3 regions of the Blautia sp. St.27G3 genome follow, and region 3 is predicted to be linked to each of the others. Evidence: predicted binding sites of a transcription regulator. Region 3 holds the regulator's gene; each other region holds the start of a gene.
What was found. Region 3 encodes Rex, which represses fermentation and respiration genes when NADH is low (regulators of the CRP and FNR family bind a similar motif). Its sites were predicted from a motif close to ATTGTTAANTANTTAACAAT; they were not measured.
Positions count from the first base shown of each region.

Region 1: the regulator Rex is predicted to act here: its motif matches at 6,390-6,409, upstream of AC6I2O_RS10895 (DUF8180 domain-containing protein).
Region 2: the regulator Rex is predicted to act here: its motif matches at 3,654-3,673, upstream of pckA (phosphoenolpyruvate carboxykinase (ATP)).

Region 1 is NZ_BAAGFO010000002.1:263,298-274,586, forward strand. It holds gene acsB (acetyl-CoA decarbonylase/synthase complex subunit alpha/beta) at 1-2,094, opposite strand, end outside; gene AC6I2O_RS10875 (ATP-binding protein) at 2,146-2,919, opposite strand; gene cooS (anaerobic carbon-monoxide dehydrogenase catalytic subunit) at 2,955-4,847, opposite strand; gene AC6I2O_RS10885 (ATP-binding protein) at 4,902-5,672, opposite strand; gene AC6I2O_RS10890 (CooT family nickel-binding protein) at 5,713-5,898, opposite strand; gene AC6I2O_RS10895 (DUF8180 domain-containing protein) at 5,962-6,366, opposite strand; gene AC6I2O_RS10900 (NAD(P)H-dependent glycerol-3-phosphate dehydrogenase) at 6,602-7,612, opposite strand; gene plsY (glycerol-3-phosphate 1-O-acyltransferase PlsY) at 7,612-8,265, opposite strand; gene der (ribosome biogenesis GTPase Der) at 8,271-9,593, opposite strand; gene AC6I2O_RS10915 (DUF512 domain-containing protein) at 9,586-10,953, opposite strand; gene AC6I2O_RS10920 (glycoside hydrolase family 3 N-terminal domain-containing protein) at 11,208-11,289, opposite strand, start outside.
Region 2 is NZ_BAAGFO010000001.1:1,444,670-1,455,958, forward strand. It holds gene AC6I2O_RS06665 (ribokinase) at 1-347, opposite strand, end outside; tRNA gene AC6I2O_RS06670 (tRNA-Gln) at 532-603, opposite strand; gene AC6I2O_RS06675 (nicotinate phosphoribosyltransferase) at 739-2,205, shown strand; gene spoVT (stage V sporulation protein T) at 2,342-2,890, shown strand; gene AC6I2O_RS06685 (trimeric intracellular cation channel family protein) at 2,906-3,550, opposite strand; gene pckA (phosphoenolpyruvate carboxykinase (ATP)) at 3,855-5,459, shown strand; tRNA gene AC6I2O_RS06695 (tRNA-Thr) at 5,599-5,671, opposite strand; gene AC6I2O_RS06700 (GNAT family acetyltransferase) at 5,748-6,008, opposite strand; gene AC6I2O_RS06705 (helicase-related protein) at 6,097-8,034, opposite strand; gene AC6I2O_RS06710 (TatD family hydrolase) at 8,031-8,987, opposite strand; gene AC6I2O_RS06715 (calcium/sodium antiporter) at 9,302-10,270, shown strand; gene AC6I2O_RS06720 (4Fe-4S binding protein) at 10,306-10,431, opposite strand; one part of gene AC6I2O_RS06725 (IS3 family transposase) at 10,481-10,724, shown strand; one part of gene AC6I2O_RS06725 (IS3 family transposase) at 10,724-11,289, shown strand, end outside.
Region 3 is NZ_BAAGFO010000002.1:53,732-63,273, forward strand. It holds gene AC6I2O_RS09825 (DNA adenine methylase) at 1-355, shown strand, start outside; gene AC6I2O_RS09830 (helix-turn-helix domain-containing protein) at 429-704, shown strand; gene AC6I2O_RS09835 (response regulator) at 1,123-3,693, shown strand; gene AC6I2O_RS09840 (ABC transporter ATP-binding protein) at 3,793-5,706, opposite strand; gene AC6I2O_RS09845 (redox-sensing transcriptional repressor Rex) at 5,846-6,481, shown strand; gene AC6I2O_RS09850 (NAD(P)H-hydrate dehydratase) at 6,761-8,281, shown strand; gene alr (alanine racemase) at 8,400-9,509, shown strand.

The DNA of each region.
Region 1 (11,289 bases), 210 kb from region 3:
GAACTCAAGCAATGTCTCCGGATCTTCTGCTACAGTCTCGTCACCGATCATATCAGTAAAGTTGTCGATTCCGTACAGCTCTTTTGCCGTAGCGTTCAATCTCTCTGCAACCTGTTCTTTCAGATCCTTCGGCATCCATACGATACGCTCAATACCACCCTCAGCTTTCATGAACTTCTTGGAAGCAATGAAATGCTTTCCATGTCCCATGAAACCAGGTGTCTGAACACCGCCGCCTGTCATGGAAGCGAGTTCCGGGAAGGTCATACCGATCGGAGTCATACCTGCGTACTCACGGTTTGCAATACATACGCCGTTGGAAAGCGGCTCAATACCACAGATACACTCGAAGCATCCGCAGGAGGTCATCGGCTTCTCGATGATGGAGTACAGAGATACATCCTCAAGGGCACCCTGGGAGAACTTCTGAACTGCCTCATTAACGTCTTCGTATTCACCGATTCTCTCGTCAATCACTCGTTCTTTTGTAATAACCTGGCACGGTCCCTGCGGATCGAGCTCGTTGGTTGCCTTTGCATCCAGCCATGAAACGGCACCGCAAAGTCCAAGTCTTTCCGGAGTAACCACACATACGTGGCTCGGGGAGAATGCCTGGCACATGATACAGCTGTAGTAAACATCTACGGACTCGTCAGTCAGAGTAGTCAGACGCTCGTCACGCTTGTCGAACATCGGCATTGCAACCTCATGACGGATCTTTGTACACTCAGCCGGATCTGTGTAGATCTTCACCTGACACTTATCAACAACGGCTGCGAACTCGCTCTTTACCTTTGCGTAAAGCACTTCACCGATGTGCTTTGCACGGAAGCCTGCGTTGAAGGTGTCTTTGCTGATACGGATACGGATCATATCACGCTGTCCGGTGTGCATCATACCCTCTACACAGTTCAGATAAGAATGGAATTTACGCTCAAATACCGGCTCAAAGTCAGACTGCATCGTCTTTCCAGCTACTTCTACCACGTAAGCAATGCTCTGCTTGCTTCCTTCCGGCATCTCATCGAGATCCGGTCCGATTACTTCAATCTTGTGATCTTCAACCTCAGAAGCCTCGCAGGTGCGAACCAGCTCACAGCAGTCTACTCTGGAACCGTCAAACTCTACCTGCATATCGCCACGGCGGATGATTTCACCCTCAAATGCGGATGCAAATGCTACCGGGATATCAATATTTGTAATCTTGATCTTAATGTCTCTTGCTTCAAGAGAGGTTGCATTGAATTTAGAAACATCCGGCTGTACGATCAGGCTCTTCGGAACCCTTACGTTCACTGCTTCTGCAGTTGCAACATCATTTGTCACTACCGGGAAGCCAAGTGCGATTGCACCTGCGCCGCAAGCTACGATAACCGGATCAAGCGGAGCGAATGCGTTTACGAATGCCGGTACACGTTTAAAGGTATACTCCATCAGACCAGCTGCATCGCCGCCCTGAATATTACCAAAGATAAGCGCTGCTCTTACTGCAACAGATACTACATGGATTACAGATGTTACATCCTTACCAAGCGGAATGACACGTACATTTGCACCTGTCTTGTAACCCATCTCTTCACACTGGTCAATGATTCCGCCAACCAGAGTAACCAGGATACCCTGTGCCTGATAGCTCTTTATAAGAGCAACACCTTCCTCAGCGCTCGGAGCTGAGCCAAGGATAACTGCTACGCCAGGAATATCGCCTGTTACAAGCGGTACACCAAGTTCACGGATGATTGCATCGCCAAGGTGTCCATAGCACGGCTCTGCATACGGTGTAGCGCCGTCCATATATTTCAATACTTCGATAAACTCTGCGCAAAGAGCTGTGGCAACACCGGACATGAATGCATCATTCAGTCTCTTCTGTCTTGTCATAAGCGTTTTTACTACGCCAAGAGCCTCTTTTAATTCACCAAGATTTCCAACCTTGGTTCCTGTCACGCCATAGTAGCACGGCAGGCTGTATGCGGTATCCGGAAATGCAACCGGCTTGTCAGCGCCGTATTTCTCAATCGCGTCATTGATGGCTGACTCTGTCAACCCGTATACCGTATCGTTTCCGCTAAAAACAACATCAAATAAAGTCACTGTTCTACCTCCACTAAACTTTTAAAGTTATAATCTCAACACAGACTGCTGTCAGTTTTCCTCTGCTTTGTCGATCAGTTCCTTGATCCGCCTGATTTCCTCCACAGCAGATTTACTGTAATCATACGGAGAAGCGCCGTTTCGGTCTGCGTCTATTACTTCTGTATTGTAATGGACAAAACCGAGCAAATCTTCCGCTGGAATCCTGGAACGGACAAATTCTTCGTCTTTTTCATCCCGAACCTTATTGGCCACCACACGTACCTGCTTTACGCCAAGCTCACTGGCCAGACGTTTTACATTGCGGTACGTCTGAATACTTCTGGCTCCAGGTTCGATCACAACAACAAACTGATCCATTCCGCTGGTCGTGCCGCGTCCCAGATGCTCAAGTCCGGCCTCCATATCAAGAATTACCACGTCCTTCCGATGGAGCACCAGATTATTGATAATCCTTTTCAGCATCACATGCTCCGGACAAACACACCCGCTTCCGGCTGTATCTACCGTTCCGAGCACAAGAAGTCTCACTCCGCCGAATACCTTTCCATAAGTATCCGGAATATCACTCACTTTCGGATTCAGACTGTAGAACTGGTTTCCCTGTGTCGCTCCGGTCCTTTCCTCGATCAGTTTGCGCATTTTGGTAATCGGTACAATCTGCGCAAGCTCTTCTTCTGAAAATCCAAGGGCCAGTCCCAGATTTGCATCCGGGTCCACATCCGCGGCAAGAACCTGACGTCCTTCCTCCGCGTATAATCTTGCCAGGGTCGCAGCAAAGGTGGTTTTTCCCACCCCGCCTTTCCCGGTAACAGCAATCTTCATGTTTTCGTCACCTCATAATCCGCCCGGACTGATGATTAGATTCCGATCGCTTCACGCTTCTCTTCGATTCTCTCAATCATCTTGTCAACAAGCTTTTCAATATCTGTCTCAACTGTATAAGCAGCCTCTACCCAGTCTCTGATACCATTTGTCAGAAGACCTGCCACCTGATCAGAACCGCTTACATACGGGTCAACGCCAAGGAAGGTATCAATACCTGTACCTACTACGTAGTTACCGATGGATACGGCCTTCTCAGACATCCACTCCGGAGCACAGCCAACAACCGGAAGCTGAGAAATATTCAGTCCGGAATCCTTTGCCAGCGTAGCAACCAGAACCATCATACGGCTGATATCAACACAGGAACCCATGTGAAGTACCGGCGGAATGTCTGCCAGCTCACATACCCTCTTCAGACCTGCGCCGCAGAGATCTTTTGCTCTCTTATCCATAAGACCTGCTTTTGCCGCTGCCTGTGCGGAACATCCGGAAGCAACCACGATAATGTCGTTTGCGATCAGCTTCTTCATCAGCTCAATGTGAGCGGTATCCGGACGAATCTTCGGATTGTTACATCCTACCATAGCAACTGCACCACGGATAACGCCGGAGGTAATACACTCGATGAGCGGCTTTGTCGTACCTGTCACGTCTACCTGTGAATTTGTAACGCCGTCAAGCGTCTTAACAATCGCCTCTACCGAGTAACCAACTGTAGCTTTCTGTTTCATATCCGGAATATGTACAAGCTCCGGCTTTCTGTTCTTGAAGTTTTCAATCGCCATCTTTACGATAGACTTTGCATTTTCAGCAGCCGTCTCTGCTGAAAAACGGATATATTCAGAATCCGGCATCTGTGCAATCGGAGAAGTTGTGACGAATTTTGTATGGAAGCACTTAGAAAGAGGTCCGAGTGCCGGGAAAATACACTGTACGTCAACAACGATCGCCTCGCAGGCACCTGTCAGTACAACATTCTCCTGCTGCAGGAAGTTACCTGCCATCGGAATACCACGACGCATTGCTACTTCGTTTGAAGTACAGCATACACCAGAAACAGTGATGCCCTTTGCGCCCATTTCTTTCGCATATGCGATCATTTCCGGATCATCTGCAAACTCACAGATCATCTCAGAAAGTGACGGATCGTGTCCGTGTACAACGATATTGACATTCTCTGCTACCATAACGCCAAGGTTTGCTTCTGTGTCGATTGGCTTCGGAGTACCGAACAGTACGTCAGAGAACTCCGTACCAGCCATGGAACCGCCCCATCCATCAGCAAGACCTGCACGCAGAGACTGACGAATCAATGCTTCCGGCTTGGAAGAACATCCCATATGGGACATATGTAAGGAACAGGAAACCTCACGGTCAATCGCACGCGGAGCAACTTCTTCTCTCTTCCAAATTTCCTGTGTATGCTCCGGAAGACGATTCATGAAGTTCTGGAAACCGAATACCTTTCCGTATTCTTCCAGTCCCTTGTATGCCATCTCATGAGCCAGATCATAGATATCCTTGCCTTCTGTCTCAACACCCCATTCTTTTGCGATGCGAACCAGCTTCTCAGGATCTTTTACCTTGTATGCGCCATTCGGATCTGCACAGTACAGAGTATGGCAGATCTCACGACCATGGTCAGAGTGCGTCGCAGCTCCGCCTGCCGTAAATTTCAGATAGTTACGTCCAACGATACCATGAGCGTCACAACCACAGATTCCTCTCGGAGCCTTCGGTGTGATACGGCATGGTCCCATAGAACAGATTCTACAGCAGATACCCTGCTCGCCAAACTTACAGTGCGGCGTCTGATTTTTTACACGATACTGCCATGCATCAGCTCCAACCTTTTTTCCGGTTTCCAGAAGTCGTTCGGTAGCCGCTTCAAACTCTTCCACCGTTGTTAATTTAAAATCTCCCATTATAAACCTCCTTGAATATTTAAATAAAATGGGTGTATCTCTGTGTTTCTGTATTTACAGGGAAAGCTTGTTTACAATCTCTCCCAGCGCCAGGCGCACTGGTGAATCCTCCGGCAGTGTAACTGTCGGTTTGCCATCACAGTCATACTCGTACACCTGGTCATCATGGGGTACAACGCCGAGAAGCGTCAGCCCCTGATTTTCGATTTCCTCTAATGTGCCCTGATTCAGTACGCCGCCTGGTGCGCGGTTTACAATCAGCCCCATGGTTTTGGGATTCAGATTACAATCTTTTGCAAGCTGTGCAATCCTTCCTGCCGCCTGCACGCCGCGTCTGGAACAGTCGCTGACCAGAATCAGCGTGTCAACCTTCGGAAGAATCCCGCGGCTGATATGCTCCATACCTGCCTCATTATCCACAACCATAAATTTATAATTCGGAAGCAGCCTTTGCATCTGCGCCTGAAGCAATCCATTTACATAACAGTAGCATCCCTTGCCCTGGGTCCTTCCCATCACAAGGAGATCAAAATCATCATCCTCCGCAAGGCAGCGCTGGAACATGATTTCCGTATAATCTGCCTTTGATACACCGGCCGGAATCGGATTTTTCACGCTGTCCTCCGCGCGTTCAATCTGCTCACGCACTTCGCCGAGTGTCATTTCTACTTCCACGCCAAGTACCTCGTTCAGATTGGAGTTCGCATCTGCATCCACTGCCAAAATCGGGCGTTTCCCCATCCGGCCCATATACTGGATCAGCATACCGGAAAGCGTTGTTTTTCCAACTCCGCCCTTTCCTGCAATCGCTATTACCTGCGCCATGTTGTTGCCTCCTTATTATATCAATATTAAATCCATGTTGCTAATCACATTGAATCTTTACGACTCCTCCGGTCAGATCTACCATCACAACCGTACCTTCGACCGTTTTGCGGTCTCCCATCACATCTGTAAGCGTAACCTGTTTTCCGTCGATGTCAATCCGGCTGACATATTCCATGATAATACTGTCAGGTTCATTTGATTTATATGCAGTTGACAGACACATGCGTCCACCTCCCATATCGGATTTGAATTCCCGCTATTGCTTTGTCAGCACAAGCTTAATGCTCTAGCTCTCTTTTACCAGCGAAAGAGCAAGGTTTAAATACAGATTGCCCTTCTGAAACTCATCAACTGCTTTGCGCAGCTGGTCTGCTGCTGCTCCCTTTCCTGCACTGCGCAGCTTCTCAGCCACCTGGTCAAGCTCTGCCGCATGGTGCTCGTTATGCTTCAGCATATAATCCAGCAATGCCACAAGCTTATCCCCCTGCGGCTCCTCATGCGTATGACCGCCACAACCACTGCAACCGCTCTCACAGCCGCTGTGTGTATGACTGTGCTCATGATCGTGCTCATCCTCATGGCCATGCTCATGACTGTGCGTATGAGTATGCTCATAAGTATGCGTGTGAACATGCTCGTGGTCATGACTGTGCACACACAGATTTCCATTTTCATCATGAATCAAATGCATGCGTATTCTCCTTTCTGGAAAAGTTTGTTATTTTTTTCACATGTCTAGTCATTCTACGACATTTGGTGGTATTATACCATATCTTGTTGTCATTCACAACAACCGTCGTGTATTTTTTTTAGAACTTTCCCTTTCCAGTTTTTCACTTTTCACAAAAACGCCGCGGAAAAATGAGCCCTCATTTACTCCGCGGCGTTTTTTGTCACAATGCTTTCATACACCTGTTGTATTCTCTTTATATCTCCCATGGAAGCAGGGGATTCTCCTGCTTATTGTCGCGCAGCATCAGATCTGAGACTGCTTCTTTTGGATTTTTACCTTCAAACAGCATCTTGTTTACCTGTTCGATTATCGGAAGTTCCACTCCATATTTCCGTGAAAGAAGTATTGCAGATTTGGCAGAATAGACGCCTTCCACCACCATATTTACCTCTTTCATGGCTTCTTCCATCGTATACCCCTGTCCGATCAGAATACCGGCTCTGCGATTGCGGCTGTGCATGCTGGCACAGGTCACGATCAAATCCCCAATCCCAGTCAGGCCGAAAAAGGTTTCCGGCTTTCCGCCCATCCTGACGCCAAGCCGTTCAATCTCTACCATGCCACGCGTAATCAGCGCCGCCTTTGCATTGTCTCCATATCCCATGCCATCCGCAATACCGGCAGCCAAAGCGATCACATTTTTCAGCGCTCCGCCAAGCTCAATGCCAAGCATGTCCGGACTGATATAAACACGGAAAACTGGACTCATAAAAATCTGCTGAAGATACCGGGCTGTCTTTTCACATCTCGCTCCCACCACGCATGTCGTTGGCAGTCCCTTGGCCACCTCCTCCGCATGGCTCGGACCAGACAGAACAGCTGCCTCTGATTGCGGAATGAGTTCCGAAACGATATCCGTCATGCTCGCCAGTGTGCTCTCCTCAATTCCTTTAGAAGCGCTGACAATCACAGTTCCAGCCTCAACATAACTGCTCATTTTCTTTGCCGTTTCCCGCACACAGTGCGAGGGAACCACAAGAATCAAAATATCCTTTTGTGCAGACGCTGCCTCCAGATCTGACGTCACCTGAATCGCTTCCGGAAGCCGGACCTTTGGCAGCTTGGAAACCTGACGCGTACTGCGAATCTGCTCCGCCTCTGTTTCGCGGTGAGACCACAACGTCACTTCATTTCCATTTTCATTTAAAAGAATTGCGAGCGCGGTTCCCCAGCTTCCCGCTCCGATCACACCTAATTTCGCCATCACTTTACCCTATTTTTCTTTTTAAAAAGATATGTTTTCCGTTCCTCATGATGCCACAGACGCTGGATATTGGAGCGGTGCATCCAGAAAGCAAGCACCGTCAGTACCGCACCGACTGCGTACATTTCATTCAGATAATTCTGCACCATCCCAAATTCGCCCCGCTGTCCCATAATAACCAGCTCAATCATAAATCCGACGTATACCAGTAGTGAGCCAAGGGAAACATAGTGCGTCAAGAGCAGCGTAAGCGCAAATGTCAAAAATCCAAACAGCGTCAGATACCAGTTCAGGGACAAAATAAGTCCTGCTGTTGCCGCAATCCCTTTTCCGCCTCGAAAATTCAGATAAAAAGGGAAATTGTGTCCAAAAATCACACCCGCCGCTGTATAGAAAGACAAAAGCGGAAGCATGTCTGCATGAGTGGCATGGAAAATCAAACGAATCACCCATACTGCCGCTACACACTTCAGCGCATCGCCAAGCAGCGTAATTGCGCCCGCCTTCGTTCCGAGCGTACGCAGCATATTAGTCGTCCCAGCGTTTCCACTTCCATGCTTACGGATATCAATTCCGTGCAGACGGCCATAGATATAACTCGTCTGGAACAGTCCGAATACGTACCCGACTGCCAGACAGATCAAGCGTTCCATCAGTTTTACTTGTCCTTTCGTTCCCGAATGATAAATTTGAGCGATGTTCCCTTAAATCCGAACGTATCCCGGATCTTGTTTTCCAAATACCTGGTATATGAAAAATGCATTAGCTCCTTGTCATTGACAAAAATCACAAATGTCGGCGGCTTGACGGAGACCTGTGTAATATAAAACAGCTTCAGACGCTTGCCCTTATCCGAAGGCGGCTGCTGCAAAGCCACTGCCTCTGCCATGATCTCATTGAGCACACCGGTCGCAACGCGCAGCGTCTGATTCTCAATAACCATATTGATCGTCTCAAACAGCTTCGGCAGACGCTGACCAGTCTCTGCGGAAATAAAAATAATTTCAGCATACGGCATATAAGAAAGAACCTGCCTGATATCATTGGTATGCTTGTAAATGGTCTTGTCATCCTTTTCGATCGCATCCCATTTATTTACTGCAATAACAATCCCCTTACCACGGTCATGGGCGATCCCTGCGATCTTCGCATCCTGCTCTGTCACGCCTTCTGTCGCATCAATCATAATCACGACAACATCCGCACGCTCAACTGCCGTCACGGTACGGATGATGCTGTAGCGCTCGAGCTCTTCTTTTATTTTATTCTTGCGACGAAGGCCCGCTGTATCAATAAAGACATACTCCCGGTCCTGCCATGTCACCGCTGTGTCGACTGCATCGCGCGTTGTCCCGGCAATATCTGAAACAATCAGGCGTTTCTCACCGAGCAGTTTATTGATCAGTGAAGATTTTCCCACATTCGGCTTTCCGACAATCGCGATGCGCGGCCGGTCATCCTCTTCCTCGTCCAGCTGCTCCGGATTGAAGTGGGCAATCACCGCATCGAGCATATCTCCAAGTCCTGTTTTGTTACCCGCGGAGATTGGATACGGATCGCCGATTCCCAGATTGTAAAATTCGTACACATCCGCGATATATTTCTGATAGCTGTCCACCTTATTTACCACAAGGACTACCGGCTTGTGTGAACGTCGCAGCATATCAGCCACCTTCGCATCCGAATCCACCAGCCCCTGTTTGCAGTCCGTCATAAACAGAATGACATCTGCCGTGTCAATCGCAATCTGCGCCTGCTCCCTCATCTGGGAAAGAATAATATCGCTGCTGTCCGGTTCGATTCCCCCCGTATCAATCAGCGTAAAATTGATATTCAGCCATTCCACATCAGCATAAATACGATCCCTGGTCACACCGGGCGTATCCTTAACTATCGCAATGTTTTCTCCGGCCAGTGCGTTAAAAAGTGTGGACTTTCCAACATTTGGCCGACCAACAATCGCTACGATCGGTTTACTCATCCGCTTCCTCCTCTTCTATGGCAACCTCCTGCCCGGTCACTGCACGGACAAAATCATATCCGCTTGATTTTACAATACGAATTCTGATTTGTAAAGCCTTTTCCAGCTCCTCCACTGTCATGTCATCCAGAAAAACCTGTTCCCCGCTGCGCAACATACTGACCGGCAGCAAAAGCTCGCTTCCAAGTACCTGGCCTTTGAGCTGTGCAAGAAGATCCTGTCCTGTCAAAAGCCCGGAAACCGTAATTTTCTCACCAAAGAAATCATTTCGAATCCCGTAAATATGAAGCGTAACCTCGGGCGTATACGCGCGGATCTCCTGATAGAGCCGTTCCAGATATGGTGCCGCCAAACGCCCTGTGGCAAGCGACAGTTCCCGCGGCAGTTGATTCTGTATGCCTTTGCGATTCTGCATTTCGGAGAGCGCCGCACGCGTCTCCTGCGTCAAAAGCCGCATCATCCCCACGCCGTTTTCCAGCTGCAAATACCCGTCGTACCGCTCTTCTTCCGGAAATGGTCTTCCCGCAAGGATATACCATTCGTCAGAAGCATGAATAAAATGTATACCATATTCATCATAGATCTTTTTCTGCCAGGCCTCAATACAGTCAATGACCACACAGGCGTCTTCTTTTTCAAATGCTTCCAGCGGATACAGCCCGTCCCGAAATTTCGTAAGCCCTACCGGAACCACCGATACACTGCGTAGATATGGCAGATAATCCGTTAATTTTTGAATCGAATCCTCAAGCTCCGCTCCATCATTAATCCCCTTGCACAGAACGATCTGTCCGTTCAGCTCAATACCTGCTTCTGCCAGACGCTTTACCTTCGGAAAAATGTCTCCAGCAAAACGGTTGTTCAGCATTTTGCAGCGCAGTTGGGGATTCATTGTATGGAAAGATATATTGATCGGCTCCAGATGATACCGAATAATCCGGTCAATATCATGGTCGCTCATATTCGTAAGCGTTACGTAATTTCCCTGCAAAAAAGAGAGCCGCGAATCGTCATCTTTAAAATACAACGTATCACGCATGCCCTTTGGCATCTGATCGATGAAACAGAAAATACATTTGTTACGGCAGGAACGGTATTCATCCATCAAAGAATTCTCAAAAGTAATCCCAAGATCCTCCTCAAACTCTTTCTCGATCTCAAGCTCCCACTCTTCTCCGTCTGCCTTTCGCACCAGCACTGTCAGATATTCTTCATTGATATAATAGTGATAGTCAAAAATATCTTCAATCTCCTGCCCGTTTACTGCGAGAAGCACATCACCCGGCTCCAGCTCCATCTCCTCCGCAATACTTCCCGAATAAACGCTTTTAATTTTATGTTCCATGCAATTCTTTTTCATCTTCTATTTTAACTCCTGTCATGTTCGCAATCTGTTTCAACGTTATCATATCCTTCCGAAAAATGCAACCCGGGCCACGAATAAGCTGGTATTTTAATCCGCTGGTATTCGGTGTACGCAAATAGAAAAGCTACCGCAAAGCAGAAGAAAGTATATTCTTTCCATCTGCTTTGTAGCAGCCCACAAATTCATCTTTTCATTGTTGCAAAGTACTTAGGAACCGCATTTGGGTAAAATATGTGCGATACCAGTAATTACTCTACGTTCACGGTCAGGCTGTTTTCACCTACGGTAATCGTATGCTCTCCTGCGCCGTCCAGCGTTACTTTCATTGTG
Region 2 (11,289 bases), on a different contig from region 3:
TCTCTGGTCTGCATCTGGTTTGTTCCGCCATAGAGAATAATACAGTTCTGTCCGTTTTTGTCCGTTTGAATAATCGCATGTCCACCCTTTGCCGGAAGCTTCTTTATATAAGAAGTATCCACTCCGTACTGCCGACAAATATCCAGAAGGAAATCCCCTTCCTCTCCAATCAAGCCTGCGTGATACACTGGAATCCCTGCCCTTGCAAGCGCAATGGACTGATTCAGCCCTTTTCCACCACTAAAAGTCTCCGACTTTGATGAAAGGATTGTCTCTCCACCCTCTACGATATGGTCTACTGTATAAACATAATCGATATTCAATGAACCAAAATTTAATACCTTCATCTTCCGCCTCCTTACACAAAAAAAAGAATCTTTACAGTATCTTACCGTAAAGATCCTCAATATGCTGTGATTTTCATCACACTACGATATGAATTTTATCTTTTCTCTTCTACAGATCAGTTTCAGCACCGCATCTTTTTGCTCAGGGCACAAAAAAAAGAGTATCCACTCGGATACTCTTTAGCAGGGCTACAAGGATTCGAACCTTGAAATGACGGAGTCAGAGTCCGTTGCCTTACCGTTTGGCGATAGCCCTTTGTTCAACGCAAGAAGAATTATAACTCATGTTTTTGATTAATGCAAGTACTTTTTTTATTTTTTTTAATTTTTTTCTTCCATACCGCGAAAAATGTGATATAGTCATAAAAAACAGAGAAAAGGAGTGTTCCTGATGAGTACTTTGAACCTTACCCTGCTGACTGACTTATACGAGCTTACCATGATGCAAGGATATTTTGAAAGCCAGTCCTCGGAAGTCGTAGTCTTCGACGCATTTTACCGGAAAAATCCCTGTGGCAACGGATATGCGATTGTTGCAGGATTGGAGCAGGTGATTGATTATATCAAAAACCTTCGCTTCTCCGACGAAGATATTTCCTATTTAAAAAGCCTCGGTATTTTCCATGACGAGTTTCTGAATTATCTGAAAAATTTTCGTTTTGAAGGAAGCATCTATGCAATCCCGGAAGGTTCTATTGCCTTTCCGCATGAACCGCTTTTGAAAGTAGTTGCCCCGATTATGCAGGCACAGCTGGTAGAAACAGCAATTCTCACTATTCTGAATCACCAGAGCCTGATTGCCACAAAGACAGATCGTATTGTCCGTGCCGCGCGTGGAGACGGTATTATGGAATTTGGTCTCCGCCGGGCCCAGGGGCCGGATGCCGGTGTTTATGGAGCCAGAGCCGCAATGATCGCAGGATGCATCGGCACCTCGAACGTCCTGGCCGGACAACTCTTTGATGTCCCTGTAAAAGGAACACATGCACACAGCTGGATTATGAGCTTCCCGGATGAATATACTGCATTTAAAAAATACGCACAGCTTTATCCGAATGCCTGTACTTTGCTCGTTGACACTTACGATACGCTCCGTTCCGGAGTTCCGAATGCAATCCGAGTTTTCCGCGAAATGCGCGAAGCAGGCATTGAGCTGAAAAACTACGGAATCCGCCTCGACAGCGGCGACCTGGCCTACATGTCCAAAAAGGCACGCCGCCTTCTCGACGAAGCCGGTTTTGAGGATGCCATTATTTCCGCATCAAGCGACCTTGACGAATATCTGATTGACAGTTTAAAAACACAGGGCGCTGCCATTACTTCCTGGGGAGTCGGTACCAATATGATCACCTCCAAGGATTGTCCGGCGTTCGGCGGCGTCTACAAACTGGCGGCTGTTCTGGATGAGAAGACCGGAGAATTTACTCCAAAGATCAAGCTGTCTGAAAACACAGAAAAAATTACAAATCCAGGCAACAAAAAAATCTTTCGTATTTACGATAAAGAAACCGGAAAAATCCGCGCCGATCTGATTTGTCTGGAGGACGAACAGTTCGACACATCGGAAGATATGATTATTTTTGATCCGCTTGAAACCTGGAAAAAAACGAAAATCAAGGCCGGAACCTATACTTTAAGAGAGATGCTTGTCCCGATTTTCCTGAATGGCGAATGTGTCTATACTTCTCCTTCTGTCATGGAAATCCGCGATTACTGTACAAAGGAAAAAGAGACACTCTGGGACGAAACCAAACGCTTTGCAAATCCGCACAAGGTTTACGTTGACCTTTCCGACAAGCTCTTTAAAATCAAAAGCGACCTGTTGGAACAGATGGGGCGGAAATCCCTGTCTCTGTAGCTTTTGAACCCTGCAGAGGACATACTTTTTAAATTTCAGGCCTGCATTCAGAAAAATCCGGTATAAAATGCCTCCCTTTACAGATACTAGTACCATAAAAAGAAAACTACCAGTAAAGATAAATGGAGGAATTTTTATGAAAGCCACTGGAATTGTTAGAAGAATTGACGATTTGGGACGCGTGGTGATCCCAAAGGAAATACGCAGAACCCTTCGCATCCGTGAAAGTGACCCGCTGGAAATTTTCACAGATCGCGAAGGTGAGATTATATTAAAAAAATATTCTCCGATCGGAGAGCTCGGAAGTTTTGCAAAAGAATACGCCGAAGCGCTTGCTTCCGCCTCCGGTCACAGCGTATATATCACGGACCGCGATCAGGTTATCGCAGCAGCCGGCGGCATCCGCAAGGAAACGGTTGGCACACCAGTTACCGGCCAGCTCGAGGCAGTCATGAACGAACGCGAACACGTACTTGCAAACCAGACTTCCAAAACACATGTAAAAATCACAAGCGAAGACATGGACGATGAGATGCCCCAGGTCATCAGCCCGATTCTCTGCGAAGGAGACGTGATCGGGTCTGTGATCCTGCGAAGCAAAGATACCTCCCGCAAAATGGGAGAAACCGAACAGGTGCTGGCAAAATGTGCCGCCGGTTTTATGGGACGGCAAATGGAACAATAATGCACCAGATGACGGCTATCTGATCCGCGGCAGATTCCACCGGTAATGCGCTGCCAGAAAGCGGATCAGCATCACAGCCGCCGCACCCATCAGCATACACGAAAGTCCGCCAAGATACGGAAGAAGCGCTACATAAAACAAGGCGCCTGTCAAAGATGCCACAGCATAAACATGTTTCACAAAAATGTAAGGCGTATTGCCCGCAAGTACATCCCGTATTACTCCGCCTCCCACTCCCGTCATTACTCCCACAAAAATCAACAGAAACCGATCGCCCCCATACCCTGCCGTAATCGCCGTATGGACTCCTACCACCGTAAAAATTCCAAGACCGATCGTATCCCCTGTCAGCAAAAGCAGTTCCCGCGTTCTTCCGTATTTTCCTGATCCCCCCTCTGTCCTTACATACAAAAAAAGAAACAGAATTGTTGATGTAAGCACAGCAGTCAAGGCATACTGCGGATTCTGGAACATGACCGGCGGATTAATTCCCAGAATCAGATCCCGGATCAGACCTCCGCCCACGGCGGTTGTGACACCAAGCACATTTACGCCAAACAAGTCCATCCTTCGCTGAATCCCTGTCATCGCCCCTGATGCTGCAAACGCTACCGTACCTATGATTTCCATTGCAAAAACGATCATATCCGAATAAACCATCGTTCTTCCTCTCTAAAATCAGCCTTCCCTTTTTCGTATCATTTTATAACGCATATTTTCCACTGTCAAATCTTTCAATAATCAGCCTGTATGGGTCCAAAAGATTGTTAAATTATTATCTTTTTTCAAAAAACTGAAGAATTTTTATTGATTTTATTTTTTTATTATGTATACTATGAAACAGGGGAAGCGGTAACCTCGCTTCCATAGCAAATAAGATACGTAAGTCCTGCGTTTTTGCATCTGCAGGCAGTTATCGTCGAGCAACTACACACTATTTTTTCGAAAAAGGAGATTATGAAAAATGGCAGAGATCAATTTAAGCAAGTATGGTATCAGCGGAACCACTGAAATCGTACGTAACCCTTCTTATGAAATGCTGTTCGAGGAAGAAACCAGACCGGAACTGGAAGGTTTTGAGAAAGGTCAGGAAAGTGAACTTGGCGCTGTCAACGTAATGACTGGTATCTACACAGGCCGTTCACCGAAAGACAAATTCATCGTAATGGATGACAATTCTAAGGATACCGTATGGTGGACCTCTGACGAATACAAGAATGATAATCATCCGGCTTCACAGGAATGCTGGGATGCTGTAAAAGAAATCGCTCTCAAAGAACTCTCCAATAAGAGACTGTTCGTTGTTGACGCATTCTGTGGCGCAAACAAAGACACACGTATGGCAATCCGTTTCATCGTGGAAGTTGCTTGGCAGGCTCACTTCATTAAAAACATGTTCATCCAGCCGACTGACGAAGAGCTTGAAAACTTCGAGCCGGACTTCGTTGTTTACAACGCTTCCAAGGCAAAAGTAGAAAACTACAAAGAACTTGGCCTGAATTCCGAGACAGCTGTAGTCTTCAACATCACAAGCCGTGAGCAGGTTATCATCAATACATGGTACGGCGGAGAAATGAAAAAAGGTATGTTCTCCATGATGAACTACTATCTGCCGCTGAAGGGCATCGCTTCCATGCACTGCTCTGCAAATACAGATATGAACGGTGAAAATACAGCGATCTTCTTCGGTCTCTCCGGAACAGGTAAAACAACTCTGTCCACAGATCCGAAGCGTCTCCTGATCGGTGATGACGAGCACGGCTGGGATGACAACGGCGTATTCAACTTCGAAGGTGGCTGCTACGCAAAAGTTATCAATCTTGACAAAGAGTCTGAGCCGGACATCTACAATGCAATCAAGCGCAACGCTCTTCTTGAGAACGTAACACTGGATGCAGAAGGCAAGATCGACTTCAACGACAAGAGCGTTACAGAGAATACTCGTGTATCCTACCCGATCGACCATATCCAGAATATTGTTCGTCCGGTATCCGCTGCACCGGCAGCTAAGAACGTAATCTTCCTGTCCGCAGATGCTTTCGGCGTACTTCCGCCAGTATCTATTCTGACTCCGGAGCAGACACAGTACTACTTCCTGTCAGGTTTCACAGCTAAGCTTGCTGGTACAGAGCGTGGAATCACAGAGCCGACACCGACCTTCTCCGCTTGCTTCGGACAGGCATTCCTTGAGCTGCATCCGACAAAATACGGCGAAGAGCTTGTTAAGAAGATGGAACAGAACGGTGCAAAGGCATACCTTGTAAATACCGGATGGAACGGTACAGGCAAGCGTATCACCATCAAAGATACTCGTGGTATCATTGATGCAATCCTGAACGGCGATATCCTGAACGCTCCGACAAAGAAGATTCCGTACTTCAACTTTGAAGTTCCGACAGAGCTTCCGGGCGTAGATACAGGTATTCTTGATCCGCGCGACACATATGCTGACGCTTCCGAGTGGGAGACAAAGGCAAAAGATCTGGCTCAGAGATTCATTAAGAACTTTGCAAAATATGAAGGCAACGACGCTGGAAAAGCACTTGTTTCCGCTGGTCCGCAGTTATAATCAGAAACTCTGAAAGTTTTGGATCATTTATATCCATAAAAATTATTAAAAAAGGAGGTTTTCGCACTCATTCAATTTCGTGCGAAAGCCTCCTTTTTCCTAGCAAACGAAAAAGCCCTGGAAACCAGGGCTCTCTCAGAGCTGATGACGGGAATCGGACCCGTGACCTCCTCACTACCAATGAGGTGCGCTACCGACTGTGCCACATCAGCATAACTGTTCGTTACGGTTTATAATTTTACCACACCTCCTTGCAACTGTCAAGGAAATCTTGTACATTTCACAGACCTAATCTGAAAAATTCTCCTTATATTTCTGATTGAGCCACGCCACTGCCTGCTCGATCCCTTCATCAGACAAATCAAAATACTCTGATTGTTTCTGCTCCTCCGGCGTAGCTTCCCAGCAGTATGGTTCTGGATAAACCGAAGCGCACAACTTCTCCTCCTCTTTGCACAGCCTGTAACGCATATCTCCAAAGGAACCGCAAAAGCACTCTTTTTTGACGAGTGCAAGCGTAAACATTCCTTTTAAAGAAATTTCCTCCATTTCCATCAGCCTCCCAAGTTCAGCTTTATATGATCTTATACCGCGTCTCCCACGCTCTTCCCTACTGTTGTCCCGGTAACTCTGCCACTCATTCCGGCAACTGCGAACAGGCCTGACAGGTCCGATATGGATAACCAAGCGGAAGCGGCTTTGCGCAGTACTGGCATCTTGCAATATAATTTGCCTTTCCTTTTGTCAGATAACGCATGATACTGGCTTCTGTTTTCTCCCGCTCCTGCCGCAGCCACTTTTCATCCACAATCTTGCCCATACGATGGGAAAACTGATAGTACAAATCCAGCTGCTTGTAATACGTCTCATACTTCAATATACCGCCCCGGTCCCGCCGGTCAAGCTTTGGCCGCTCTAACGAGACATCTGCGGAATAGTTCTGACAATAATCAAGCCACAAACCAACGACACGTCGATCTTTGATATCAATCGGACAGGTAATCATCCGATAAAGAATCCGTTTGTTTTCAAATCCTTCAATCCGCGCCCTCACCTTGCACGCACGTTCATAGAGGAACAATGCCTCCTCCACATTTTCTTTTTCAAATGGTTTGGAGGGTTCTACCGAATGCCATACCTTTAAAATTTCATTCAAAGGCTCATCAAGGTCGAGAAGTACCTGAGGAAAACCAAGATTTACCCTTGTAAGCGGAAGCTCTTCATCCTCGAATTTCTCACGGATCTCATGCAGCATCTCCTCCCCCATTGCATTGACATAGCCTGTATCATAAATACCAAAACGCCCTGCGCGCCCGGAAATCTGCCGGATTTCTGACGTACACAGCGGTCTCCGGCCTGTGCCGTCGAACTTGTCTGCCTGCAAAAAAACGATCCTGCGAACCGGGAGATTCAGCCCCATGCCAATCGCATCCGTAGAAACAACTACCTCTGTCCGCTTGCTCGTAAACAAATGCATCTGACGGCGCCGTATTTCCGGCGGCAGGCTTCCGTAAATCACGCTGGCACTGATTCCGCGTTCCTCCAGACGTCCTGCGACATCCAGCACTGACTTTTTGGAAAATACAATCAGTGCATCTCCTCTGCGGACATCTTCCGGAAAATCAAAGGCCAGATCTTCAAAAACAAGCGACGTTTTGCGCTCGTACCGATGCGCCTCCCACGTATCACCGGTCAGCTCGATCAGATGTTTCAACACCCCTTCTGCCGCAGGGCTCGTACAGACATGAATTTCACGCGCTTTCACGCCAAGTATGGCCTTTGTCCAGGAATGTCCCCGGTCTGTATCAGCCATAAGCTGCGCCTCATCAATCACCACAATATCATACAGCTCATCATAGTCCGCCATCTCAATGGTTGAAGCGACCACGCGGCTGTCCGGCTCTTCAATGCATTCCTGTCCTGTCAGCATGGTGCACGGAACACCGTATTCCTTCATCTTTTCATAGACTTCCAGCGCCAGCAACCGCAATGGCCCCAGATAGGCGCCCCGTCCTGCCGTTTTCAGGCGTTCCAGAGCCCGGAACGTCTTTCCGCTGTTCGTCGGACCAATGTGCAGAACAAAATGTCGCCGCATCTCAAGAACTTCCGAAAATTCCAGTTCAGGGCGCGCCGGAACTAGATCCAGAATTTTGTTCGTAAGCTGATGCTGCCGATAAAAGGGGTACAGCGAAAACAGCGACTTTGCACAGATTTTTCCAGGCATCTGTCTGCGCAGAAATGCAAAAAATTCTCCGTCTATTCCCTCTCTTTGCTCCGGAAGCAAAAAAGCGACGTCAAGCTGTACTAGCTTTGGTATCATCTGCTGTTTTACCAACTCAAGCACAGCCTCCTGATGCTTCCGGTAAGCGTAAACCGCTATATTTTTAATCTGTTTATGGTAATCTTCCAGCACGGCGCTGTTCACCCGCGAAGGTCTGGCACTTTTCAGAGTTCTGTTCAGCCGTTCCACCCTGCCTGGAAAATCGATGTAATTTACCGCTTTTTTCTGCCGTCTTTTCATCTGCTGTTCATACTGCGAAACATAAAACTGAACCATTTTCTTTGTCTGTATCATAATCTCATCCGTGCCTCGCTCTGCAATTCCTCTTCCAGTCCCTTTTCGCTTTTCCCGAGAAACTTTATCAGATTTTTCCACATTCTTTCGCGAAGCTCATCTCCCTGCATTTTTTTCACAGCTGCAATACAATCTATATTTCTATCCAGAACCTTCTGTATTTCCTGAAATTCTGCATCTTCCTGTCCGTTTGCCCATGCAATGGCGGAAACGCCATCCGTTTCCACAAACAGACGGTTCACGGGAATCTCCCAGAGCATATATTGATACAATTCCCGACCGGCCCGTTCGCCGGACCATACAGAGAGACCTGAATTTTCTGCATCCTCCAAGCCATTTACAAGCCGTTTTTCTTCTCCTGCTACACTCCCGGCAAGATCTGGTCCCAGGGTAAAATAACAATCCTGTTCCAAAAACTTCTCTAAACTCTTCAAATCTCCGGAATACCAGTGCACACACACCGGCTCCGGAAACCCCTGAAGCATATCTGAAATTTCAGCTTCCATTCCCTTGGTATGCAAGATCACCGGTTTTTTCAGATCTGCTGCAATCTGCAGCTGACGCTCCAAAACCGCCCTTTGAACAGAAAGCGGAATCTCGCACCAGACACAGTCCATCCCTATTTCGCCCACCGCATCACACATCCGATACGCATCTTCCAGATCCCGTTGTTCGACTGCCATATACTGTTCCGCATACCAGGGATGAATCCCGAAACTGAAAAGCAGCGATTCACTGCGTGCAAACTGCCTCATAAATTTCCATTCCCATGGCGTTCCACTGCTCAAAAAGGTAATCACACCCATCTCACGGCGCAGCGTAATTTCCCATTCCGCCATTGTACGCAGCATGTTTTCATCTGTTGTCTTTCCGTTTCTATCGGCCATACAAAACAGATGCGCATGCATATCCAGCAAACGCATCCGCCTGTCCAGTTTCCATTCTGATGTCATTTTCCACTGTTTTCCTTTATGTGAATTTACATATTAATTATAATACAATTCCCTATCCCCCACAAGAGCAGATTCCTTCAAAACATATAAGAAATTATAATCCGAAAACTTGCAATTGAAAACCTCTGTCTTTGATGCTATACTCTTCTTCATCTGGGAAGATTTTCCTGTTTTTTACCTGTTACTACAGGGAAAACTCATAAACAGGCACTCCCGTAAATATACATAAAATTGTATAGCATCCATACACATATGGCACCATTTTCTAATCGAAAAGACGCTATACTGGAAATAATACGACAAGGAGACTTTTTATGCTGATTCCTGTACTTCTTTTTATTGTCGGGCTTGTCCTGCTGATCTCCGGCGGTGACTGGTTTGTTGACGGAGCCACCGGTATTGCACACCACTTTCACATTCCGGAGCTTTTAATCGGTGCTACTGTCGTTTCCATCGGCACAACGCTTCCGGAGGTTATGGTATCCGCTACCTCCGCACTTGGCGGACACGGCGAGATTGCCTACGGAAACGCGATTGGCTCAATTATCTGTAATACTTCCCTGATTGCCGCGCTTACCGTTGCTGTGCGTCCCGGAAAAGTGGAACCAAAATCGTTGCTTGCACCGGTACTCTTTTTTATCGCAGCAGCCTCTTTCTATTCTTTCGTCGCTTACAGTACCGGATATTTCAGCCGGACAAGCGGAATTGTCCTGCTGCTTCTTTTCCTGATTTATATCGTTTATACTATTCTGGAAATGAAAAATGCGCCTCACAGTGTCTCAGCCGAAGCCACAGAACCGGAAGCAGAAAGTTCCATTGGAAAGAACATTCTGTTCCTGATACTTGGCGCCGGAATCATCGCTGTGGGCGCTGACCTGCTGGTGGACAATGGCACACTGATCGCACAGGCACTTGGCGTTCCGGAATCTGTAATCGCGCTCACCTTCGTTGCACTTGGTACTTCACTGCCTGAGCTTGTAACTGCCATTACTTCGCTTGTCAAAGGATACGGCGCACTTTCTCTTGGCAATGTCATCGGCGCGAACCTCTTCAATCTGGTGCTGGTTTCCGGTATTTCCGTAACCCTGTCTCCTTTCCAAGTCCCGACAGGCTCCATGATTGCTGGAAAAAATGCATCCCTCGTGCTTGATATACCGCTTATGATCTTTGTCATGCTGTTTTTGACAGTACCGGCTCTGCTACGCAAACGACTCTCACGCGTACAGGGTATTGTACTGCTTGCCATTTATGCGGCTTACTGTATTTTCCAGTTTGCAATGTAAGTCCGCACAGGTATCTCCCTATGCATGCAACAACTTTATTTTCCAAACAGTTCTTTTGCCTGTCGCATATTTTCCATGACAGGCACTTCAAACGGACAGCGGCTCTCGCATGCCCCACAGCTGATACATTCTCCTGTTGTGATAAAGTAAGGTTGTAACAGAAGTGGCTAATAAGATATAATCAAAATCACAAGAAAAGAGGTACCTATTATGCCACAGAATTACACTCCCGAGTTTAAGAAAAAGATTGTCCGTCTCCGTTTGGAAGAAGGAAGAACAATCAAAAGCATCACCGCGGAGTATAACATCTCCAAAGAAACGCTGCGCCGCTGGTGCAATGAATTCAAAGAAGAATGCCGGACAAGCCCCGATACAAAAACAGAGTATGATAACATGAAGGAGATGCTTAAGCTCAAAAGAGAAAATGAGGAGCTCCGAAAGGAGAACCTGTTTCTAAAAAAAGCAGCGGCATTCTTCGCAAAAGAAATCGATTAGAGGCTTATCGGTTTATAGAAGAACATCACAGAGAATTCGGGGTCCGCTGGCTGCTAAGGCGGCTTGGCATCTGTCCGAATGCGTATTACAACTACCGGAAACACCGGAAGGCGGCTTATCATGCCCAAAAAGAAGCAGTAAAAGCGCAGATCAGGGAAATTTACCATGTGCATAACGGGGTAGCAGGATACCGGACCATGACTGTCTATCTGGCGCGCAGGGGCTGCCATTACAGCACGGTTACCGTACATAAGTACATGAATACGGAAATGAGGCTGTATTCCCTTGTCCGCCCAAAGAAACCGGGCTGCCGGCGTGAAAAACCGCACAAAATCTTTGAAAACAGGCTGCAGCAAAAGTTTTGTGCAGGCAGGGCGAATCAGAAGTGGTGTACAGATTTCACGTATCTGTTTTTGAAAAATGGAGAAGTGCGCTACAATTGCAGCATTGTTGACCTGTATGACCGGAGTGTCATTGCAAGCGAGACAGACCGCCAGATCACCAGCAGTCTTGCTATCCGGACT
Region 3 (9,542 bases):
AAAAGAGTATTTAAATGAAGTTGCTAAGAGATTGAATAAAGTGATTATTGAAAATCTCGATTTTCAAAAAATACTCAAAAATTATGATAAAAAAGACGCATTATTTTATCTTGATCCACCATATTATGAAACCGAGAAATATTATCCTGATAGATTCATGCCAGAAGACCATGAGAGACTAAAAGCGGCATTAGATAAAATCAATGGTAAGTTTATTTTGTCATATAATGATTGTAACTATATTAGAGAACTTTACAAAGACTATACGATTATTGAAGTGGATAGGATGAATAATCTTGTACAGAAAGAAGTAAAGCCGCGATATAGGGAACTTATTATTAAAAATTTTGTATAACGTTATTCGTTATAAAATATCAAAATAAATAATAATGCAACGAATTATGATAGTATCTATCAGGGGCATTATTATGGTTAGGATTCATTTATCAAAACTTCTTGGCGAACGCCGCATGTCTCAGCGACAATTATCAGAACTGACTGGAATACGACCCAATACCATTAATGAGTGGTACCATGAAATTGTGGTTAGTCTACGGGTGGAACACATTGATCGGATATGTGAAGTGTTAGGATGCTCTGTTAGTGATTTGATAGAAGTGGTACCGAATAGAATGCCAAAGACGGGTAAGCATCTGATAATTGAAGAGCATGGAAATCGGAAGAGGACAGAGAATGGGCGGTGAGAAATCACCGCCCATTCTCCGATTTGGAAAGGATATTTGTAATCAGAATAAATGTCAAAATCACACTAAATTTTAATAGAACTTTTTTGACACTTATTCTGAATATTTTTGACAAAAATTTTGGGCGGCTACATTTGAAAATCAAATCAGACAGCTGGAGAGGAAAGAGGACAGCACGAATATTGGCCTGGTAAACACAAAGCGTATGATGGAAAAAATGCATGGAACGTGTCGGACGGAAAATACGACGAAAATATTTCGGACAAAGCTTTGTTTTTTTAAAGTCGGGAGGGGGGGCTGAAAGGTGCTGAAGTTCTGAAAGCAATCATAAGTCTTGACCATATGCCTGCTGATATGTTAAAATACACAGTGGTTTCGTGTCGGATAATACGTGAAATTCAGGAGGGATAAAGCACGGATGGAGCATAACCATATAAAGATAAGAAACAAGACAACCCGTTTTCTGACGGCCAGTTTTATCGGGCTGGTGCTATTTAGCTCCATTGTCTTTGGTTTTCTGGCTTTGTTTATGAACAATAGAAGTGCGCAGACGATTCATGAGGTCGGTGAGTTGTATATGACCGGAATGGGTGAAGAGCTGTGCAAGCATTTTGAGACGACGATAGAATTGAGATTTCGACAGGTAGAGGGTCTGGTGGAGGTTGTGCAGCTGGAAGATGATGCCAATGCAGAAAAGCTGTATGAGGAGCTGATTTACAGAGCGCAGGTCAGAGATTTTGATTATCTGGCTATGTGTTCTGAGGATGGTACCTTTGATACGCTCTATGGGGAGTCGATTCAGGCGCTTAACCCGGAACCTTTCCTGGATGCTCTGAACAGAGGAGAGAAAAGAGTTGCGCTTGGATACGATTCCTCGGGCAATGAGGTGGTGCTTTTTGGAGTTTCAGCTGAGTATCCTATGAAAAATGGAGAAATGAGTACCGCAGTGGTGGCAGCTGTTCCGAAAAAGTATATCAGCGACACACTTTCTTTGGAGGATGAAGAGTCTTTGCTGTACTGCCATATATTAAGAAGAGACGGAAGTTTTGTGATCAGTAATTCCAATACAGAGCTGTTGGAGCATTTTGGAATTACTTTGTCGCATGATGGCACGGATAGTTCTGAGAAGACGCTGGCAGATTATCTGGAAGGGCTTGCGTCTGCGGCGGAGGAGGGAACTGCCTATTCCTCTATTATATCCTTGGAAGAAGGGCTGAGGCAGGTTTATGGAACACCGTTGCCCTTCTCAGAGTGGTATCTGATTATGGTGATGCCATACAGTGAGCTGGATGAGGCTGTGAACGGCTTAAGTGTTCAGCGTATGGTGGTGACTCTGGCAGCGTGCGGCGCAATACTTGTTTTGTTGATCCTGATTTTTATCCGGTATTTTGCACTGACGCGTCAGCAGCTTCAGGAGCTTGAGGAGGCCAGACAGACTGCTGTCGAGGCATCGAAGGCAAAAAGTGAATTTCTTTCTAATATGAGCCATGATATCCGCACACCGATGAATGCGATTGTAGGTATGACTGCGATAGCAGTGTCCCATATAGATGACCAGGAACAGGTATATAGCTGTCTGAAAAAAATTGCAATGTCGAGTAAGCATCTGCTGGGGCTGATCAATGATGTACTGGATATGTCAAAAATAGAAAGCGGTAAAATGACACTCACGATGGATCAGGTTTCCCTGCGTGAGGTTGTGGAAGGGCTTGTCAGCATTGTGCAGTCACAGGTAAAGGCCAAGAAACAAAGTTTTGACGTACATATTGAAAATATTGTGACTGAAAACGTCTATTGTGACAGTGTGCGTCTGAATCAGATATTGCTCAATCTTTTGTCGAATGCGACAAAATATACGCCGGAGGGCGGGGCAATTGAATTATGTATGATAGAAGAGGAGTCCCCCAAAGGCGAGGATTACGTCAGAATTCATATCAGAGTCAAGGATAATGGAATCGGAATGTCTCAGGAGTTCCTGAACAAAATATATGACTCCTACAGCCGTGCGGATGGCGCCAGAATCCACAAGACAGAGGGCGCTGGTCTTGGAATGGCGATCACAAAGTATATCGTAGATGCAATGCAAGGGAAGATCGAGATACGAAGCGAGCTTGGCAAGGGCACAGAGTTCCATGTCATTCTTGATTTTGAAAAAGCACAGATTGTGGAAGAGGATATGGTACTTCCGGCCTGGAATATGCTTGTGGTGGATGATGATGAATTGTTATGTCAGACTGCTGTGGATGCGTTAAAATCAATTGGGATCAATGCGGATTGGACATTGAGCGGTGAAAGCGCAATAAAAATGATAACAACGCATCATCAGAAGAGGGAAGAGTATCAGATTATTTTACTTGACTGGAAATTGCCTGGCATGGATGGTATTCAGGTGGCAAAAGAGATCCGGCAAAGACTTGGCGAAGAGATTCCGATTATTCTGATTTCAGCTTACGACTGGAGTGAGTTTGAGACAGAGGCGCGCGAAGCCGGGATCAGTGGATTTATCTCAAAGCCGTTGTTTAAGTCCACGTTGTTTTATGGACTGCGTCCGTTTGTGACAGGGCTTGAGTCGTCACAGGATGATGTACCGGAACAGGATAGTGCTCTGAAAGGACGGCGTATCCTCCTGGCTGAGGATAATGATCTTAACTGGGAAATTGCCAGCGAACTGTTGTCTGATCTTGGACTGGAGCTTGAATGGGCAGAAAACGGGCAGATCTGCTTAGAGAAATTCCAGGCGTCAAAAGTAGGATACTATGATGCAGTCCTTATGGATATCCGGATGCCAGTCATGACCGGTTATGAAGCCACAATAGCAATCAGGGGATTGAAGCGTTCCGATGCTTCTACGATTCCGATTATTGCGATGACAGCAGACGCTTTTTCAGAGGATATTCAGCATTGTCTGGATTGTGGCATGAATGCGCATGTCGCCAAGCCTATTGATATCGGCGAGATTGCCCGCCTGTTAAAAAAGCATCTGAATTAAAAAATTTTAAAATGGGACGGTCACACCCGGAAAAATGTATTCCTGATGTGACCGTCCCATTTGATTGATGGCAGAAGGAGCTGAAATGAAAAATAGTATTTATTCAGACAATTCCGCCCATTTTTCATACAGCATATCAAGTTTTTCCACAACTGAGGCTTTTTCATTGCTCAATTCAAGGCATTTAGCCATGTCGGTAAAAATTTCTTCTTTGGACATTAATGTGTCGATTTCTGCACTTCGTTTTTCTAAAGAAGCAATCTGGTCTTCTGTTTTTTTCAGTTCGTTCTGGCGTTTGCGTTCTTTGGCCTGTTCTTCTTTCTGGCGTGCCCAGCTTTCGCGCGAAGAGGCTGTATCTGGTTGCTGACTTCCAGGATTGGAAGGCGTCGGGGCGTATACTTTTGTCAGTTCCTCCGCTTTTTCCAGATAATAATCATAATTGCCGATATAATTGATCACAGTCTGATTTTTCAGTTCGAGGATACGGGAGGCAGTCTGATTGATAAAGTATCGGTCATGGGATACGTACAGGACCGTTCCGGAATAATTACGTATGGCTTCCTCAAGGATTTCCTTTGAGGTAATATCCAGATGGTTTGTCGGCTCATCGAGAATCAGGAAGTTTGATTTTGAGAGCATGAGTTTTGCCAGAGCAAGACGTCCGCGTTCTCCGCCGCTCAGATCATGAATACGTTTGAACACATCATCACCGGTGAACAGAAAAGCAGCCAGAATGTTGCGGATTTCTGTTCCTGTCATGTCCGGATAAACGTCAGAGATTTCTTCGACAAGCGTTTTATCCATATGGAGAAGCTGATGTTCCTGATCGTAATAGCCGATATGTACGCGGCTTCCCAGTGTGAAAGCGCCGGCATCGGCTGCTTCCAGTTCGTTTAAAATTTTCAGGATCGTGGTTTTACCTGTACCATTATCACCGATAATTGCGACTTTTTCACCGCGGCTGATCGTAAAATTCAAATCAGAGAAAAGCAGGTTCCCCGGAAAGGATTTGGCAAGATGTTCTACCTTGAGTACGTCGTTTCCGCTTGTGATCTGAGGGGAAAAATGAAGATGCATATCTGCGCGGATTTCCACCGGCTTTTCAAGCACTTCGATTTTTTCAAGCATTTTTTCACGGCTCTCGGCGCGTTTGATTGATTTCTCACGATTAAAAGATTTCAATTTGGCGATGACCGCTTCCTGGTGTTTGATTTCTTGCTGTTGGTTGAGGTAGGCCTTCCACGCTGTTTCACGAAGCTGTGCCTTTTTTTCAGCATAATCCGTATAATTTCCGGAAAAGGAGGTGATACGGCCATTGTCCAGTTCGATGACTTTCGAGACTACCTTGTTCAGGAAATAGCGGTCGTGTGCGACGATGAGTACAGCGCCGCTGTAGTTCAGAAGATACGTCTCCAGCCATGCAATAGAGGTCAGATCCAGGTGGTTGATCGGCTCGTCCAAAAGCAGGAGATCCGGTTTGGATAAAAGTAACCGTCCAAGAGCTACCCGTGTTTTCTGCCCGCCGGAGAGCGTGCAGATCTGTTTGGAAAAATCTTCTTCCAGAAAACCAAGACCTTTGAGGACACCAGTTACTTCACTTTGCAGCGCATAGCCGTTTTGATGTTCAAATTCCATAGAAATGCGGTTGTATTGTTCCATAAGCGCTTCCAGCTCAGTACCAGAAAGATGTTTCATTTCCTGCTCCATGGCGCGCAGACGCTGCTCCATTCTAAGAACGTCCTGTTTTACCGAGAGAAGTTCCTCATAGATCGTGGCAGTGCTGTTTACGTCCTGATGCTGTGCCAGATAGCCGATCGTTTTTCCACGTGAGAGTGCCACCGTGCCGCTGTCCGGTTCAAATTCGCCGATGATCATCCGCAAAAGAGTTGTCTTGCCAGCACCATTGATTCCTACAACAGCGACTTTTTCGTGTTCCTCGATATGGAAAGAGCCGCCGGAAATAATCACATCTGTACCGAAGGCTTTTGTTATATTCTGACATGAAAGTATCATAAGTTTACTCCTTATATATAGAATCTCTTTTTATTATAACGAAAATTGAAAAAAAGACAATATTTGGATACTTGATTGACATAAAATTCATGGTTTAGTATAATAACTCTATATGTAAAAGATGAAAGAGGCGTAAAAAGTGGACGAACATGGAATCTCAAAAGTAGTAGTGAAACGGTTGCCGCGGTATTATCGGTATCTTGGTGATCTTCTGGAGGCAAAGGTTGAACGCATTTCATCGAATGAACTGAGTGATATGATGAATGTGACTGCTTCACAGATTCGTCAGGATTTGAATAATTTTGGAGGATTTGGCCAGCAGGGGTACGGATACAATGTAAAATATCTTCACAGTGAGATTGGAAAGATTCTTGGTCTTGACAAGACGTACAATATGGTTATCATAGGAGCCGGAAATCTGGGACAGGCTTTGGCTAACTATGTCAAATTTGAAAAGCGGGGTTTTCTGGTAAAAGGTATTTTCGACGTAAATTCCAGACTGCGCGGAGTGTCAGTTCGTGGCATTGAAATCCGCATGATAGAAGAGCTTCCGGAGTTTATAGAAGAAAATCAGATTCAGATTGCCGCGCTTACGCTTCCCAAAAGCGGGGCAGAGTCGGTAGCTCCAATGCTGGTTGAAAACGGTGTGAAAGCGATCTGGAATTTTGCGCATACGGATCTTCATCTACCAAAGGATGTCGTTGTGGAGAATGTCCATTTATCAGAGAGCCTGATGCAGCTTTCTTATAAGCTGACACATGCAGAAAAACGATAAGCGATTTGTGAGAGCGAGAGGTCACTGAAACGGACGGAGCATGATAAAACGCGCAAAAACGGGGTTTCGAGGCAAACAAGTCCCCTATTTTGTATATTTTATCATGGTTCTGATTTTGAAATTGTGTTTCGAATCAATCATAAATATATAGTGAGCGGAGAGGCTTGAAAAGGCCTTTGGCGTTTAGGGCCTGTATAGCATGGACGGGGGCAGTTTATACTTCTCGTGCCGTGAAGTATACAGGTTTTTGTATATATAGATGTTAAGAAGGGACTTATTATGGAATTTCTGGTGAATGCATTGCAAATGAAAAAATACGACAGTGGTACCATACAGCAACTCGGAATTCCTGCGCTTGTTTTGATGGAGCGGGCTGCGTTGTGTGCGACGGAGGAGATGGAGCGGGAGGGATATCTGGAAGGACAGGTTTTAGTCGTATGCGGAGCCGGGAACAATGGTGGGGATGGGTTTGCTGTTGCGAGGCTGCTTGTACAGCGCAGTGTGGACGTTACGGTAGTTTTTGTCGGAAAAGAAGAGGCTTTGTCAGAAGAAGCAAGAATTCAGAAGAAAATTTGTGAAAATTGTGGAATAAAAATCAGCACCAATTTACACATGCGTGAATATACTACTATAGTAGATGCCATTTTTGGCATTGGACTTTCCCGAAACATAGAAGGACCGTATCTAGAGCTGATTGAGTGGATCAATCGGCAGTCGTCTCATGTTGTGGCAGTGGATATTCCTTCGGGTGTTTCTGCCGATACCGGACAGGTTTTGGGAACGGCAGTTCGGGCTGATTTGACGGTAACGTTTGCTTACCGCAAAATGGGGCAGTTGTTATATCCGGGCGCTTCTTATTGCGGCAAAATTGTCTGTCGTGATATTGGGATATCGGCACAGTATTTTACGGGAGAAGAAAATCCATCCAATGTTTTTACTTATACAAAGGAAGATCTGTCATACATTCCAAAGCGAAGACCTTATTCCAATAAAGGGTCGTACGGGAAGGTACTTCTGATCGCGGGAAGCAAAGGAATGAGCGGTGCTGCATGTCTTGCCGCGCGGGCAGCGTATCGGACGGGATGTGGCCTTGTCAGAGTATTTACCCCGGAAAGTAACCGCCAGGTGATTCAGACGTATCTGCCGGAGGCGATTGTAACTGTATGGGAAGGAGATTCTTTTCCAGAGCAGGAGCTGATGGCAGCGCTTGCATGGTCGGATGTGGCTGGGATTGGTCCGGGGGTTGGTACGGGAGAGATACAGAGAGAAATACTGACACATGTTCTTACACAGTATGATAAGCCTCTGGTGATTGACGCCGATGGGCTGAACCTTCTGGCAAAAGAGACAGAGATTCTGAAAAAGGTGCGTTCGCCGGTTATTCTGACGCCGCATGTCGGCGAAATGGAACGGCTGATCGGTATGAATAAAGAAGAATTTCTGAAGGATATTGTAAATACAGTTTGCGAATTTGCAAAAGAATACAAGGTGATCTGTGCCCTGAAAGATGCGAGAACAGTTGTGTCGGATGGGGCAAGCATATATGTGAATACATCCGGAAACAGCGGCATGGCGACCGGGGGTTCGGGGGATGTACTGACCGGAATTGTTTTGGGGTTGCTTTCACAGGGAATGTCACCGTTTGAGGCGGCATCTGTGGGCGTATATTTGCATGGCCTTGCGGGAGATGAAGCGCGCAGGAAATCTAGTGCGTACGGTATGCTTGCCGGAGATATTGCAGAGGAGGTCGGTGTGGTATTAAAGGCAGCAGATGTGACGGCGGAGAAGGCAGAGCTGTGAAGGAATATTAAATTGCCAGAAATACAAAAATAAAGAACAGGGATAAAAACACAGAACGGACAGAATACCGGAAACAGGAACAGAAAGGCCAGGGCAGGGTATGGAAAAACACGGAAGGATGACCGCATATATCCACATGGATGCAATTGCGGAGAATTTCAGCAATATGAAAAAAAATCTGAGGCAGGACACGCAGATGGTGGCAGTCATAAAGACGGACGGGTATGGGCATGGCGCGGTTCCGATTGCGCAGATGACGGAGGCGTATGACTATATTTGGGGATTTGCAGTGGCGGCTGTCTCGGAGGCCAGGGAATTAAGAGAGGCCGGAATTAAAAAACCGGTGCTGATTTTGGGCTATACCTTTGAGGAAGATTATGAGTGGATGGCGACAAATAGTATTCGTCCGGCTGTTTTTACATATGAAATGGCACAGGCATTTTCCGATGCAGCCGGGAAGGCAGGTGTCTGTGCTCCGGTCCATGTGGCGGTGGATACGGGAATGTCCAGGATTGGTGTGACCTGTGACGGGCCAGGGGCAGACCTGGCAGAGCAGATTGGTCGTTTGCCGGGGCTTTTTATAGAAGGTGTTTTTACACACTTTGCGAAGGCAGATGAAACGGATAAAACCTTTACGAAGACTCAGATTGAACGATTTGCAGCATTTTGCGCTGACCTGAAAAAACGGGGATTTGAGAAACTGATCAGGCATTGCTCCAACAGCGCGGGGATTCTTGAGATTCCTGAGGCAAATATGGATATGGCGAGAGCCGGAATCAGTATTTATGGCATTTATCCATCGAATGAGGTGAACCGGAAGTTCGTAAAGCTGTGTCCGGCCATGGAATTAAAATCTCATATTGTGTACGTGAAGACAATAGAACCGGGAACTTCGGTCAGTTATGGCGGAACATTTACTGCGGAAAAAGAAATGAAGATTGCGACCATTCCGGTTGGCTATGGGGACGGCTATCCACGAAGCCTGAGCAACAAAGGATATGTTTTGATAGGTGGAAAACGCGCGAAGATTCTGGGACGCGTATGTATGGATCAATTTATGGTGGATGTTACTGGACTGGACGTGCACGTGTTGGATGAGGTGACGCTACTTGGACGTGATCAGGATGAGGAGATTACGCTGGAGGAGCTGGATCAGCTGTCGGGAAGATTTCCTTATGAGTTTGTTTGCGATATCGGAAAAAGGGTTCCAAGGAAATATATCAGATAAGAGTGAAGGAATCATTTTTGAATGAATCAGGTT